Myxosarcina sp. GI1: one gene and its partner. The main gene of each other region encodes a partner of the protein of the gene in region 2 in a complex. Links are inferred from orthologs where the notes say so. Each region holds a gene or a part of one and is shown on either strand. Other genes may lie near its edges.

Region 1 (4,526 bases), on a different replicon or contig from region 2:
ATATTCGATCGTGTTTAAAACAAATTTGTTACAGCCTGATTTAATTCTTAGTGGAACGATTGTCGAGCTAAATCCTCAAGTTTTTCAAGACAATCAAATTAAAGGTTTAATTTTAGATGTGGATGAAACTTTGGTTTCCTATCAAAATCATACAGTTTCTGCCGATTTACAGCAGTGGATAGCCGAAGTCAGACAAATGGTACCTATCTGGCTAGTAAGTAACAATATCAGTGAAGGTCGTATCGGTAATATTGCTCGCTCGCTAGAACTTCCATATATTTCGGGCGCGCGAAAACCTTCTCGACGCAAACTAAGACAAGCCGCAAGGGAGATGGACTTGCCTGTAGAAAGAGTGGCAATGATTGGCGATCGCTTGTTTACCGATGTGCTTGCGGGCAATCGTTTGGGAATGTTTACTATTTTAGTTAGTCCGATGAGTAGTTTGACATCTCTGTCTCACAACTTTTCAATTCACAATTTGGAAGCCTGGCTTTCACAACTGTTAGGAGTATCTCTAGCAGCTACGCAACATAACTCAAACAAAATTAATCCTTAATAACAAAACAAAAAATAAAAAAAATATTACGAAATTAAAGTTAACTGTCAAAATCTGGGATTATAATTTTAGTTTTAAATGGGGTCAGCCTTTATAAAGACCCTAAATATAGTGAAATATCTAAGTTATCGAGCGTTACATCATGAATTCGGTGTAACGCTTTGATAATCTGACTTAAATTTGAAGAACATTGGTAAAATAAATTTAATATTTTGTTGGCGATCGCTAACAACTGGCTCGAACTTGTAATAATTAGCAAACGTTTGGCAAAATGTACCAAAATTCAGTTTGCTTGAGATGTAAGATAAAGTCCACTTTTATTACTTAATGAAAAGCGCGAGCAATCGAGTAACAAAAAATATATTTAGCTGGCTGGGAAAACTTTACTGGGCAGTAATTATTTTATTACTGCTCAATAGCTGCGGTTACTTAGCTCCGCCCAAAGAACTCGCACCAGGGGGAGAAATAATTAAACAGGCACTCGCTTTTGAATTAGAGACAACCGAAGCTACTCTATCACGGCAACTAGATTTGGCATCTCCTAAAATTGAAATCGATAATATTCGCATTAAAAAGCTACAGCCGTTATATATAGCAAAATTACCGACATATCACCTGCAAGGAAAATACAATTTTCTACTCAAGTTGTCGCGCCGTCAGATAGAACGCAAAGATAATGATTTTGATGTTTATTTACAGCGACAGGCAGAGGGAAAAACCTGGCGACTGTTGAAAAAAGATAAACAAAAAAGTCAAGAATGGTCGAGTTATGCGATCGCTACCTATGAATAAGGCGTTGGGGCAAGGCATTGCCTTGCTCCTACTTACAAATAAAATTTATCGATGTTCGATATTAATTAATAATAAAAAATAATGGAATCAGGAGTGAGTGTCAGAAAATATTAATAATGCGTTGATAGTAGGGGCGAGTCAGGGAATTGGTCTGGGTTTCGTTCGCGCCTTACTACAAAATGAGAAAATTAGCAATATCTATGCTACCTATCGCCGCGAAGCATCGGCAAACGAATTAATAGCACTCAGCCACAAACATCCCCAGCAACTGTTTGTCTTGCAAGTTGATGTTACGGATGAATCTCAGATAGCCGCCGCAGTTCGACAGATTGGCACGTCTGCAAGTAAACTGCACCTGGTTATTTATTGCGTGGGAGTCTTACACGAAGGACAATTAGCACCAGAAAAAAGCCTCATACAGATAGATTCGGATAACTTACTTTATTACTTTCAGGTCAATAGCATTGGTGCGGTGCTGTTTGCCAAATATCTGCTGCCTTTGTTGCGCCATAGCGATCGCAACATTTTTGCCAGTATTTCTGCTAAAGTCGGCAGCATTGGGGATAATCGTCTGGGTGGCTGGTATGGTTATCGTGCTTCTAAAGCGGCTTTAAATATGCTATTGCGCACTGCCGCGATTGAATATAGTCGGAAATGTCCGCAAACAATTGTTGTCGCATTGCATCCAGGCACGACCGATACTAGACTTTCTCTACCTTTCCAAAAAAATGTTCCACCAGAACAACTGTTTTCTGTGGAACATACGGTTAATTTACTATTAAGTGTAATTGAAGGTCTAAAGATTAAAGACAGCGGCAATTTTTTTTCCTGGGATGGTACTGTTTTACCTTGGTAGCGCGAGCGGAAAATTAAAAAGATTAGATGACAGATGACAGTGAGATAAATAAAGTCTGAAGTCTCAAGGCAAAAATCTAAAGTTTTTCTCGCTTACTTGAGAATTCAGATGCAGAGCCTATTGGCTCAGAGCTTCGCTAGACGCGACTTGCGGCGCAGGGGCTATCGCTCCAAGATGAGAAGCATCGCATTGCGCATTCGCGTTGCCCGCTGCGACTTTAGACTTTTAAAAACCCTTCTGCCTTCTGCCTTACAGCTTCTGCCTCCGTTTGACTACCACTTGAGCAAATTAAACTGTTCCATATCGATAGTTTGGCGATTGCGGTAAATAGCTAAGACAATTGCTAAGCCTACTGCTGCTTCTGCCGCAGCAACGGTAATGACAAAAACGGTAAATACTTGTCCTTTAATCGCACTAGGGTCTAAAAAGTTGGAAAAGCCCATCAAATTGAGATTGACTGCGTTGAGCATTAACTCGATAGACATTAACACTCTAACAGCGTTGCGGCTGCTAATCAGACCATAAATACCGATACAAAACAATGCCGCAGCTAACAATAAAAAATATTCCATCTGCATTGCTCTTACTCCTTAAATTTTAGTGATGATAATTTTTCTAAATTGCTGAGGCTCGATCTATTCGCCCTCATTTGGGGGGCGATCGCCAGAAGCAACTAATTCGCGAGGACGCTCTGGCAAAGTCAAACTTGTAGAAACAATTTCCTGCATCGATACCACATCGGGAATAAGATCGCGACGAGCGAGAATAATCGCTCCTACCATTGCCATCAACAACAAAACGGAAGCTAGTTCAAACGGCAACAAATAATCGCTGAAAAAGTGTTCGCCGATAGCCACAATAGTATTATCTACTACGGCAGGGGAGGTAGTAGAGAGCGACCAGGGCGTTACTAAAATCATCGTTCCTAAAAGTGCGAACAGACCCAGGCAAACTGCGCCAGTGGCTAGTTTGCGAATCCAGCGACCTGGAATTTCAGAAAAGACTTCCTGCTTGTTAACCAACATAATGGCAAACAAAATTAGCACATTGACCGCACCGACATAAATTAAAATTTGGGCGGCAGCAACAAAGTCAGCATTAAGTAAAATGTAAAAACCAGAAATGCTGAGAAAAACCCCTGCCAGTAAAAAAGCTGAGTGAACGATATTAGACAATAAGACTACTCCTAAAGCTGCACCCAACATCATCACGGCTAAAATACCAAAAGAAACTATTTGAACTCCTTCGGCTAAATTCACGCTTGTTCTCCTTTGTTTGTTTGTAGTTTTTCGCTTGATACGGCGAGTTTGTAGCGATCGAGCCAAACACGAGGACTAAACGAGCGCAATCTCATGTTTTATTCTCGATCTTTTTTGTTTACTCGCCTTTTGCTTCTGCTGTTTCTTTTTCTTTTGGTTTGGCAGCTTCAATTTCTTGCTGAATATCTTCAGGTCGTCTGCCAGCCCGTTGTGAACCAGCAGGTAATTGATGGGGTTCGATTATGCCTTTAGGAAGGTAAGCCAGTTCCCGTAAAGGAGTAACCATCGGATCTTGAGTGACCTTATAGGGCAAACGTCCTAATGCTACATTATCGTAATTAAGTTCGTGGCGATCGTAAGCAGCCATTTCGTACTCTTCCGTCATTGAGAGGCAGTTTGTCGGGCAGTACTCTACGCAGTTACCACAGAAAATGCAAACCCCAAAGTCGATACTGTAGTGTTTGAGATTTTTTTTCTTTGCCTGTTTGTTAAATTCCCAATCAACTACAGGTAAGTTAATCGGACAGACACGTACGCAAACTTCGCAAGCGATACATTTATCAAATTCAAAATGAATTCTACCGCGATAGCGTTCGGAAGGGATAAGTTTTTCGTAAGGATATTGAACGGTAACGGGACGACGCTGCATGTGGTCGAAGGTAACAGATAGCCCTTGTCCGATATATTTTGCTGCTTGCCAACTTTCTTGGGCGTAATCTCGAACTTGTTTGAGAATGTTAAACATAATAATTTTGAATTTTGTCAAGTGGGTAATCTACAAAAATGGGATTTAACCACCAAAGGCAATGGGAAAAGTTAATTTGAGAGCGGCAGTAATTAACAGATTGGCAAGTGAAACTGGTAGTAAAAATTTCCAACCGAGATTGAGTAATTGATCGATACGCACCCTGGGTACAGTCCAACGCAATAAAATAGCAATAAATACTAGAAAATAAGCTTTGATTAGGGTCATTAAAATACCTAAAGAAGCAGTTAGAACTTGCAACCAAGGAGTAGTTTCACTAACACCCAACCAATCGGCTAAATTACTCAAGGGAACGAT
Region 2 (10,638 bases):
GGATGGACGCGCGCCACAAACAAAATTTCGCTGCGGAGATAATTTCCCACACCTGCTAAAAAATGCTGGTCGAGAAGTAAAGCGGTAAGACGACGTTTTAGAAAGCGTTTATCTTGTAATCTGGCTACAACTGCTGCTGAAGTTGTCCTGTCATTTAATACATCTAATCCGAGGCGACTGAGAAACGGATGGGTGGCGATCGCTTTTTTATCTAATACTTCAATATCCGACGCGCTGTAAAGTAGAGCCGATTTTTTCAAATTGTGAATTGCCAAACGCAATTGACGATTGGTTTGGGGATAATCATGTGCCTGACGAATCATCCATTTACCATAAAGCTGATTGTGACTGTAAATTGCTAGTTGATTGTCGAAGTGAATTAACAAAGCTTTGCCTTTAGCTGCTACTTTTATTACCAAACAGCCTGCAAACTTAGCTTCATAAGGTTTGAGATGTTCAAATGCAAAAAAAATCGTTTCTACAGGAACTGAGGCGATCGCGTCGCTAATTTTATCTGCCTCTAGCTTTACTTCTGGACCTTCTGGCATTATCAATAAAATATTTTTACAAACATATTTATTCTATTAAACCTAATGAGTTTGAAGTTGAGAATTAGATATTTTTTAATTAGATAATAGGCGATTGAAACTTATAAAAGTAATATTCAACCTCCAGAGCGATGTCAATTTAAAACCAGTAAAGATAGTTTAGATATATAACGATGTTGCCCTGTTAAGAATGAGTTTTATAGTTGGGTATGTTTTTCAACTTAGTTTTTAGTTTTTACTTACTTCCAAATATTTTTTCAGGCAACATTCAATCATGTGAAGTCTTCAAACTAACCCTAACAATCAAATTTAACAATTATGTCTGAATCAAAAAAAGAACAGATCGTTACCAAGCTCAAACAGGCTCGTCAAACAGGAGAATTAAAAACAGAAAGAATTCGCGAAATTGTCAGAGAAGCAGTTTCTGAAGCCGTAACCGAAGTAAAAGAAGGTAGAGTGGAAATTGCCACTTTAATTCGTGAAGCGATCGCGGCGGTTACGGAAACTTTCCAGGAAAAAGCTGGCGAAATTAAAGAAGAATTAGCCGCATCAATTGAAGGTGCCATTGACGGTGCCAGCGAAGCCAGACGCAAGGCAATTGTTGAAACTCAAGAAGAAATTCAAACTTTACAGGCGCAAGTCACAACTGAAGAAGACGAACTGCAACAGGAAATTGATGGCGCGCTAACAGAAGTCGAAACTCAAAACGATACTACATCCGATAAAGTTACTCAGGCGATCGCTGAAGCCGTTGTCACCGTTAGAGATAGCGAAGAATTTTCTTTACTACAAAAACGCTATGCTCAACTAAAAGCTCAATTAGCAGTTTTACAGGCTAACCTATCGAGCCGTTATGGGGAGCGTTATGAAGAAGTCAATAAATACCTGGAAGAAGCAAAAACCTGGTACGAAAAAGCTAAAGAAGATCCCGAATTATTTACCGACAAAGTCAAGCAGCGCAGAGATAAGTTCGAGCAAAAATTAGGAGAAACAGGCGGTGCAGCGGCGCGCAAAGAACGGCAGCTCAAGCAGCTATTAAAAGAACTATGGCAGTCTGTGAGAGAAATATTTCAGGAAGAAAAAGTTACTAAATAAAAAGGCAACAGTAAGAATTAATATAGGCTATTTGCTCTAAAGCTGCCTAAAATAAAAATCCTCCCGAATTTGGGAGGATTTAATCGTTAAAGAACAAAATTCGACTTTAATAAGCGTCTTGTAATTCGTAAAAATCAGGAGAGATATAGTCTTTCCGTAAGGGCCAACCTTCCCAATCTTCATTCATTAATATACGCTTGAGATTGGGATGCCCTTCGTAAACAATCCCATACATATCGTAGCTTTCTCGCTCCTGCCAGTCAGCCGCTTTCCAAATCCAATATACCGAAGGAACTTTAGGATTATCTCTAGGCAAAAGTACTTTAAGTCTTACTTCTTTCGGGCGTTCGGCATCATCGCTAACTTCAATCAAATGATAAAAGCTAACCAGTTCTTTCCCTGGACCGAGATCGTATGCTCCCTGACACTGAAGATAGTTAAAGCCGTAGGCATATAGTGCGGTAGCAATGGGAAGTAAAAACTCAGCTTCTACTTCGATTAACTCTACACCGCTAACATCTACAGGTAATGGTTTGTTATCAAAACCGTTTTCGCTCAACCACTTAGAAGTTTCACCAGCTTCAACTATGTCAGTAGCTTCGGCATTTTCTTCAGAATTATTTTCTTCAGAGTTATTGTTTTTTTCTTCTTCAGCCACGCTCTATCTCCTCTTTAGCTTCTTCTAAGGTATCTGGTAATGGCATTCCCATTGCTTCTGCCAGCTCTTTAGGCGGTGCTTGGCGCGTTTGTGATTGCAAATACTTACCGTCGTAATCCGATCTAACCAATTTCATGTTGTGAGCGGTACTGTAATAGCGATGAGTTTGCTCTAGAGCGGCTGCCCTCTCTTGAAGAGACTCATTAGAAACTTTTCTTCGTAGCTTAATAATGGCATCAAATATAGCTTCGGGGCGAGGTGGACAACCAGGAATGTAAACGTCAACGGGAATTAGTTTGTCTACTCCTCTTACTGCTGTAGTAGAGTCGCTACTAAACATACCTCCAGTAATAGTGCAGGCACCCATAGCAATAACGTACTTGGGATCTGCCATTTCTTCATAAAGTCGTACTACCGCAGGTGCCATTTTCATGGTAATCGTACCCGCAGTAATAATTAAATCGGCTTGACGGGGACTAGCACGAGGTATCAAACCAAAGCGATCAAAATCAAATCTCGAACCGATAAGAGCCGCAAATTCGATAAAGCAGCAAGCAGTACCATACATCATGGGCCACAAACTCGAAAGTTTTGCCCAGTTATATAGGTCATCTACTGTAGTGAGAATAATGTTTTCCGATAAGTCTTGCGTAACTTTAGTCGGACTAACGGGATTAATAATTTTTTCTTTTTGTTCTTGCTCGAATAAATTGGAAGTCATGACCACTCCAAAGCTCCTTTTCTCCACGCATACACCAAAGCCACAACTAAAATAGCAATAAAAATTAAGGCTTCGACAAATGCTAATAATCCCAAACGGCTAAAAGCCACTGCCCAAGGGTATAAAAATACTGTTTCTACATCAAAAACTACAAAAACTAAGGCAAACATATAGTAGCGGATATTAAACTGTATCCAGGCACCCCCTACAGGTTCCATACCAGATTCATAGGTAGTGCGTCTTTCGGGACCACCGCCTTTTGGTCTTAGAACTGCCGACGCAGTTAGAGCCAAAGCTGGCACCGCACTACACAGCAGCAAAAAAACTAAAAAATATTCATAACCATTGAGAACAAACAATTTTTATCTCTTACTCCTTAGCCGATGGTGTTCGATTTGTATGATATCTCTTTACTTTTCTTTATTCTAGTAGAGAGTAGGTCAGAGATGAAAAGAAAAACTCCTTTTAAGTGTGAGTTTAACAACATACTAATGGCATTAAACGACTCAAGATCTGCTTGAGTACCATTGCTGTCCAGTCAATATCGGCTGTAGTAGTTTCGCGATCGATTGTCAAACGAATTCCTCGTTTGGCGGTTGCTTCGCTATAGCCCATTGCCAACAAAATGGGACTGGGATTTAATTTTCCGCTATGACAGGCAGCACCAGCACTGATGCCAATTCCTGCCAGATTTAGCTGTCGCACTATAGTTTTACCAGTTACATCACTAGCTGCCAAGCGATCGCTCAAAACAAAACTGACGTGATGGGGAAGACGATACAGGCGATCTCCCGTAGGTATCAAACAAGTACAATCGGCTAGGCGATCGAATAGGCGATCGCGTAACGCCATCAATCTGGGTACTTCTGCACTCATTTCCGCAGCAGCCAGTTCGGCAGCGATGCCCAGAGCGGCGATCGCGGGTACTGCCTGAGTTCCCGACCGCAGTTCTAATTCTTGACCGCCTCCACTTAAAAGCGGTACTAGCTCGATCCCAGAACGAACGTACAGCGCACCCGCACCTTTAATGCCATATATTTTATGTCCCGACAGAGACAACAAATCGACTCCCAACTGCTCTACATTTATGGGCAAACAGCCTGCTACCTGTACCGCATCGGTATGAAAAGGAATTCCCCTGGCGCGAGCAATTCGAGCTAAACGATCGATTGGCTGTAGCGTTCCCACTTCACTCTGTCCGTAAATTATGGAAACCAGAACTGTATTAGAACGGATGGCGGCTTGTAAATCTAACGGTTCTACTCTACCTTGACAATTGACGGGCAGTCTGGTTATCTGCCAACCTTGCCGCTCTAAGATTTCTACTGGTTTGGCGATCGCCGAATGTTCGACGCTAGAAATAATAATGTGTTGGGGTGTTTGATATTTTCGTACTATCCCCAAAATGGCTAGATTGTCTGCTTCGGTTCCGCCAGAAGTAAAAACAATTGATTCGGGTGCAGCGTGGATCGAGCTAGCTACCTGAATTCTAGCAGCTTCTAATCGTGTTGCTGCCTGTTGCCCCCACCCATGCAAACTCGAAGGATTGCCCCATTGTTGGCTCATAACTTGTTGCGCTAGCGCGATCGCCTCTGGACGGGGTTTGGTAGTCGCGCTGCGATCGAGATAAATTTGCATCAATTCAGCGATTTGTAAACATTGAGAAGTAAATTAACTCGCGATCTAAAAAGCGATCGCGATTCGATCGTTCTAACTTTGTTGTCTGACAAAGTAAATAAATACCAAGAAAGTAGCTGTACAAAAAATTTATATTCAAAATATCAAGCTACTGTAACTTTTACTAATTTTAGAATGTTCTTTTGTCTGCTAAGACGAAGTTCGAGTAAATAATTGAGGTGAGTCGAGTATGTATATTATAAGTAATTTTTCAGCTTAGTTAATCTACAATCGACAATCTTAGTGTATATGTAATCATAGGGACAATTAAAAATATCTATTTATGCTATCTCTAGAACTCGAACGCGCTGCTTCTGAATCCGAATTAGCTCAGAAAAACCGCATCTTATTAGTAGAAGATGAAGAATTAATCGGAGAAATGATCGAGGTCGCGCTACAGGCAGAAGGTTATGAAGTTAAAAAGGTTAGGGATGGACGTGCTGCTTTGAATTTGCTGCAAAATCCCGACTCTTCTGAAACTAAGCTAGCTACCGATTTAATTATTCTCGATTTAATGTTGCCCGAGGTTAACGGATTGGATATCTGCCGTTTATTGCGTTATCAAGGAGATATTACCCCGATTTTGGTAATCAGTGCCAAAAGCAGTGAAACAGACCGCGTTTTAGGTTTAGAAGTAGGAGCAGATGACTATTTAACTAAACCTTTTAGTATGCGCGAACTAGTTGCTCGTTGTCGCGCGCTATTGCGTCGCCAGAGATACAGCAATTTATCCTCAACTCCAGTCCAAAAATATCGAGATATCAGTCTCTTTCCCCAGGAGTGTCGGGTATTAGTTCGAGGCACCGAAGTCAATTTATCACCTAAAGAATTTCGGCTATTGGAGCTATTTATGAGTTATCCGCGCCGAGTATGGTCGCGAGAGCAGTTAATCGAGCAGGTTTGGGGACCTGATTTTTTGGGAGATACTAAAACAGTAGACGTTCATATTCGCTGGCTGCGCGAAAAGCTGGAATTAGAACCGAGCCAGCCAGAATATCTTATAACCGTACGCGGTTTTGGATATCGTTTTGGTTAATATCTAATATTTAATTAAAATAAATATTTAGTATAGGCGGCAATCATAAAAAGCTATTCAGTAGAATTTTAGTCTAGTTGTCAATATGATTAGTAACGTAGAGCAAATCGAAGTTACACAAGGACTAAAAAAAACTAATGGCTGCCGTAGAGTTTTGCTTGGGACTATTACTAGGAGTTGCATTTTGTACTTGGCAGCAATACAAATTCAAACAGAAGCTGCGCAAGCTGTTAGCTACTTTTGCCTTAAATGATGAGCCTACAGTTGCCCTACCGATAATTTCTCAGGTGCGGCGCAGGTTGAACGAACTGGATTTACGACGCAGAGAGTTAGAAAGCGAACGAGAAGTCTGGCAGCAGTTAATCGAACGGGCACCTGTTGGTTATCTCCAGGTAGATGCCGAGAATCAACTTTTAGGCTGCAATCTACAGGCACGACAATTGCTAAAAATAGACTATCGGCGAGCCGACCGAATCCGTCTGTTGCTAGAGCTAGTACGTTCGTACGATCTCGATCGCCTGATCGAACAGACTCGTCAACTACAGCAAGTTCAAGAAAAAAAATGGACTTATTACTTTACCCGTTGTGCTAACGACGAAGAAACTCAAGCAACATCTGACTCTGCTGCCTCAACTAAAATTGTCGAATCAATTGCCCTTCAGGGCTTTGGCTTTCCCTTACCTAACGAACAGGTAGGCGTTTTTCTCCTCGACCGCCAGCCGTTAGTAGAATTGTCTCAGTCGCGCGATCGCACTTTTTCCGATCTGACTCACGAACTTAGAACGCCTCTAACCTCAATTTCTCTAGTAGCAGAAAATCTACTGACTAGATTACAAAATCCCGAACGACGCTGGGTAGAACAAATGCTGCGCGAAACTAATCGTCTGAGCGAACTAGTTCGCCAATGGCTCGACTTAACTCAATTAGAAGCAGCACCCCATCGCATTCTTAAATACGAAACCCTCGATTTACATCAGCTAATTTTGTCAGTTTGGCAGATTTTAGAACCGATTGCCAACAAAAAACAGGTAGCTCTAACTTATTTTGGTACTACCAATATATCTCTTGCCGCCGATCGCTCGCGCCTGATTCAGGTTTTGCTAAATCTATTAGATAACGCTATCAAACACACCCCTCCTCAAACAGAAATTATTGTTAGAGTTACTCTGCAACCAGCTACCAAAACTGACATAGAGCAAATAACTATTGACGTAATTGACTCTGGCAGAGGTTTTTCAGAATCCGATCTACCTTATATTTTTGAGCGACTCTATCGAGGAGACAAATCTCGCTTGAGAATCAGATTGCCCGAAACTCAGTCAAATGGAGACGGTAGTGGTTTGGGGCTAGCGATCGCTCAACAAATTATTCGTTCTCATGGCGGCTCAATCTGTGCTAAAAATGACCCTAAAATTGGAGGTGCCTGGCTACAAGTTACTCTGCCTACTGAAAAACCCGCAAAAATTTAGTTGGTTTAGTAATTTACAATACTATTTCTAATAAAATCTTAAACTTTTTTTGTTATCAACAGAGGAGAACTATCATGTTATATAGTAGGATTTTAACAACCCGTGTCATTACCTCAAGCTAATCGTTCGGATTCCAATCAACTAGAGCGTTCTCTTAAAAGAGTTCAGCAAGACGTTTTACGTATGGGAGCTTTAGTAGAAGAGTCCTTGCGCTTGAGTCACCAATGCCTGTTTCAGCGTCATTTAGAAGCTGCTAAAAAGATTACTTATTTAGAAAAGCGCATAGATGCTTACTATCGTCAAATCGAGCTAGATTGTGCTGCTTTAATGACTCTACAAGCACCCGTCGCTCAAGATCTGCGGTTGTTAAGTGCCTTTATGCAGTTGGTGCGCGATCTAGAAAGAATTGGCGATTATGCTCAAGACATCAGCGAAATGACTTTAAAATTAGTCAAGTATCCGCCTCACGATTCTTTAAAAGAAATCGAACTAATGTCCGAACACGTTCAGTTTATGCTAGCTACTAGCTTGGTGGCTCTTGCCGATCTCGACGCTACAGCAGGCAAAAGAGTCAAAGATTTGGACGATACGGTAGATGATGCCTATGAAAACCTGTACGAAGTTCTGGCATATCAAAAAGATATTCAAGGAGTAGTAGAGCCGTTCTTACTTTTAGCGTTAATCGCACGCCATTTGGAACGAATGGCAGACCATGCTACCAATATCGGTCAACGAGTTTCATATATAGTTACGGGCCAGAGAAATTGAGCGGTATCTGACCGACAGAACGCGGTTAGCGCAGCCAGCGGCAAAGCCGATCGCAACTGTTTAACCAACGTTTAAGCTTTGCTTAAACTTGACATTACCGCCAGTTTAGCTTTTTAAATTAAAATCGATGATGAATACAGATAACTGCAAGGCAATTTATCTGGTTTAACTTCTGTGATAATTTACGTCAAGACGATCTAAATCACAGAAAATAGTAATTTAACCGCTTATGGTTAGAGATCGAAACAAAGTTGTTTTTCAAGCCACTTATGCCAAAAAATAATCTGACCATCGGTCGATTTTAGTAGGCAAATTATTGAATATATTGTCAAGCATAGACAATATATTTACGTGGTAACTAAAACTACTGTTTTGTAAATAGAAATCCAATTTAGGTGTGAGGATTACAGATGAGTAAATTATTTTGGCAAACTTTGAAAGTTGCTCCTGCAATATTTGCCGCTTCTCTTTTGACTGCTAATGGGGCAAATGCTCAAGCACTGCCCGAAAATGGTAACGACAGTTCGGTAAACGAAACTTTAGAACGGATCGATCGCTACCAAAATAACTCTACTTCTTCCCAGTCTCAGGTAACTAACGTCAACCAGCTTCGCGACGTATCACCTACCGACTGGGCTTATGAAGCTCTCCGTAGCTTAGTAGACCGCTATGGCTGTATTGCTGGTTATCCCAATCAAACCTATCGCGGCAGTCAGGCTCTAACCCGTTATGAATTTGCTGCTGGTTTAAACTCCTGCTTAAATCAAATCGAGCGTTTGATTGCTTCTTCTGAAGCCGTTACCAGAGAAGATTTAGACACGATGAATCGTCTCGCTCAGGAGTTTGAAGCAGAACTAGCTACTCTTGGCGGTCGTATTGATAATATCGAAAGCCGTACCGCTTTCTTAGAAGACAATCAGTTTTCTACTACTACTAAACTGAGTGGAGAAGCAATTTTCTCTGTTCAGCAAGCCTTTGGTGAAGAGGTTGACTCGCAGACTACCTTCGGCGATCGCGTCCGCTTGAACTTCGATACCAGTTTCTTTGGTGAAGACCGTTTGCGGACTAGATTAGAAGCAGGTAACTTCGACGATATTTTGCGTAGCGACGTTACTGGTACCGATTCAACTCGTCTTGGTTTTGATGCTGGTGGTGGTAACAATATTGCCCTCGACGATTTGTACTATCGCTTCCCGGTAGGCGAAAGGCTGAACGTTTGGGTTGGAGCTAACAGTCTCGATCTATATGACATTCTTGCTGTCGGCAACCCCATTCTAGAAAGTAGCGGTACTGGTGCTTTGTCTCGCTTTAACCGCCGCAATCCTCTCGTACTTAGAGGTACTGAAGGTGCTGGTGCTGGCGTTAGCGCTAGTTTGTTAGACGATAGAATTACCGTAACTGGTTTGTATCTAACTGATAATGGCAACGATCCTGCAGATGGTGAAGGTCTATACAATGGTTCTTTCAGTGCAGGTGGACAAGTTGAATTTTCTCCCATCGAGAATCTAGATTTAGCTTTGACCTATATTCGTAGTTACGAAACTGGTGATAGCGTGGATCTCTCTGGAGGTACAGTTAACGGAGCTGCCGCCGAACCATTTGGCGAGGTAGCTACTGCTGCTAACAAGTTTGGTGGTTCTGTTACCTATAGTTTGGGCGAACGTTTTGTCATTGCTGGTTTTGGTGGCTATGCCGATGCCGAACAGTTAGAAGGCGGTGACGCAAGTGGAGATATCTGGACTTGGGGTGCTAACGTTTCTATTCTTGACTTTGGTAGAGAAGGTGCCGTGTTAGCATTTGCTGGCGGTCAACCTCCCAAATTCACTACCGATGAAGCAGGCATTGCAGAAGACATAGATACTTCCTACATCGTTGAGGCACTTTATAAATTCCCTCTTAACGACAATATCTTAATCACTCCTGGTGCTTATGTAGTCTTCAATCCCAACCACGATGAAGATGCTGACGAAGTTTACGTAGGCGTAATTCGTACTACTTTCTCCTTCTAAAAGTAGTGCCGTTACTGGTTTATTTCAGCTAAATATCATACAGACAAAAATTAGGGTGGACAATGTCCACCCTAAACAGTTTTTTAGCAGGTTGTTAATCTTTTGTTTACCTAATTTTTACTTGTGGATAACTAGCGAAAGTTATTTTGGTAAAGATCTTCAAAAATTAGTAAGACTACCGACCAAAAAGGTTATCCCAGCGAAGGAATTAGCATTTTTTAGTCAATCGCGAAAATTTAATTCAAATTACAAACATAACGAACGAAAGACAAAAATATATGGTTTCCGCAATTTTTTCCAAACGACAGCTATGGTTTGCCCCTCTAATTGCCGTTACTGTCAGTCTTACTTCCTGTGGCGGCGGTCAATCTCCTACTGAGCCTTCATCAGAAGGTGGAACTTCTTCGGGAGGAAGTGATGTTTCTGCATCTCTAACAGGTGCTGGTGCTAGTTTTCCCGCACCTTTATATCAACGCTGGTTTTCTGAATACAACAAAGTAAATCCCAATGTACAAGTAACCTATCAATCTGTTGGTAGTGGTGCGGGAGTAGAACAGTTTATTCAAAATACTGTAGACTTTGGTGCTAGCGATGTAGCAATGACGGATGAAGAAATGCAACAGGTCGAACGTGGAGTAGCCCTGTTACCGATGACGG

What was found.
Region 1: the proteins of ndhC (region 2) and KV40_RS19545 are in contact, whole or in part, in a cryo-EM structure (PDB 7NYH), measured with the Escherichia coli proteins. The link is inferred for Myxosarcina sp. GI1 from one-to-one orthologs.

Annotation. Positions count from the first base shown.
Region 1 is NZ_JRFE01000025.1:18,655-23,180, forward strand. What follows is about bases 1,652-4,526. They hold KV40_RS19545 (NADH-quinone oxidoreductase subunit J), read right to left. Parts: upstream 3,464-4,526; coding sequence 2,840-3,463; downstream 1,652-2,839. Other genes in these bases: KV40_RS19535 (SDR family NAD(P)-dependent oxidoreductase), read left to right, coding at 1,652-2,204; nuoK (NADH-quinone oxidoreductase subunit NuoK), read right to left, coding at 2,477-2,782; ndhI (NAD(P)H-quinone oxidoreductase subunit I), read right to left, coding at 3,582-4,208; nuoH (NADH-quinone oxidoreductase subunit NuoH), read right to left, coding at 4,254-4,526. Also shown: KV40_RS19525 (YqeG family HAD IIIA-type phosphatase), read left to right, coding at 1-556; KV40_RS19530 (hypothetical protein), read left to right, coding at 884-1,348; more of KV40_RS19535, read left to right, coding at 1,446-1,651. UniProt on the Escherichia coli protein: NDH-1 shuttles electrons from NADH, via FMN and iron-sulfur (Fe-S) centers, to quinones in the respiratory chain. The immediate electron acceptor for the enzyme in this species is believed to be ubiquinone.
Region 2 is NZ_JRFE01000016.1:251,528-262,165, forward strand. What follows is about bases 1,701-4,415. They hold ndhC (photosynthetic/respiratory NAD(P)H-quinone oxidoreductase subunit C), read right to left. Parts: upstream 3,382-4,415; coding sequence 3,019-3,381; downstream 1,701-3,018. Other genes in these bases: KV40_RS12770 (NAD(P)H-quinone oxidoreductase subunit J), read right to left, coding at 1,750-2,301; nuoB (NADH-quinone oxidoreductase subunit NuoB), read right to left, coding at 2,294-3,022; KV40_RS12785 (cysteine desulfurase family protein), read right to left, coding at 3,500-4,415. Also shown: nei (endonuclease VIII), read right to left, coding at 1-548; KV40_RS12765 (hypothetical protein), read left to right, coding at 867-1,643; more of KV40_RS12785, read right to left, coding at 4,416-4,660; KV40_RS12795 (response regulator transcription factor), read left to right, coding at 4,983-5,735; KV40_RS12800 (cell wall metabolism sensor histidine kinase WalK), read left to right, coding at 5,873-7,204; phosphate signaling complex protein PhoU, read left to right, coding at 7,307-7,972; KV40_RS12810 (iron uptake porin), read left to right, coding at 8,383-9,981; phosphate ABC transporter substrate-binding protein PstS, read left to right, coding at 10,260-10,638. UniProt on the Escherichia coli protein: NDH-1 shuttles electrons from NADH, via FMN and iron-sulfur (Fe-S) centers, to quinones in the respiratory chain. The immediate electron acceptor for the enzyme in this species is believed to be ubiquinone.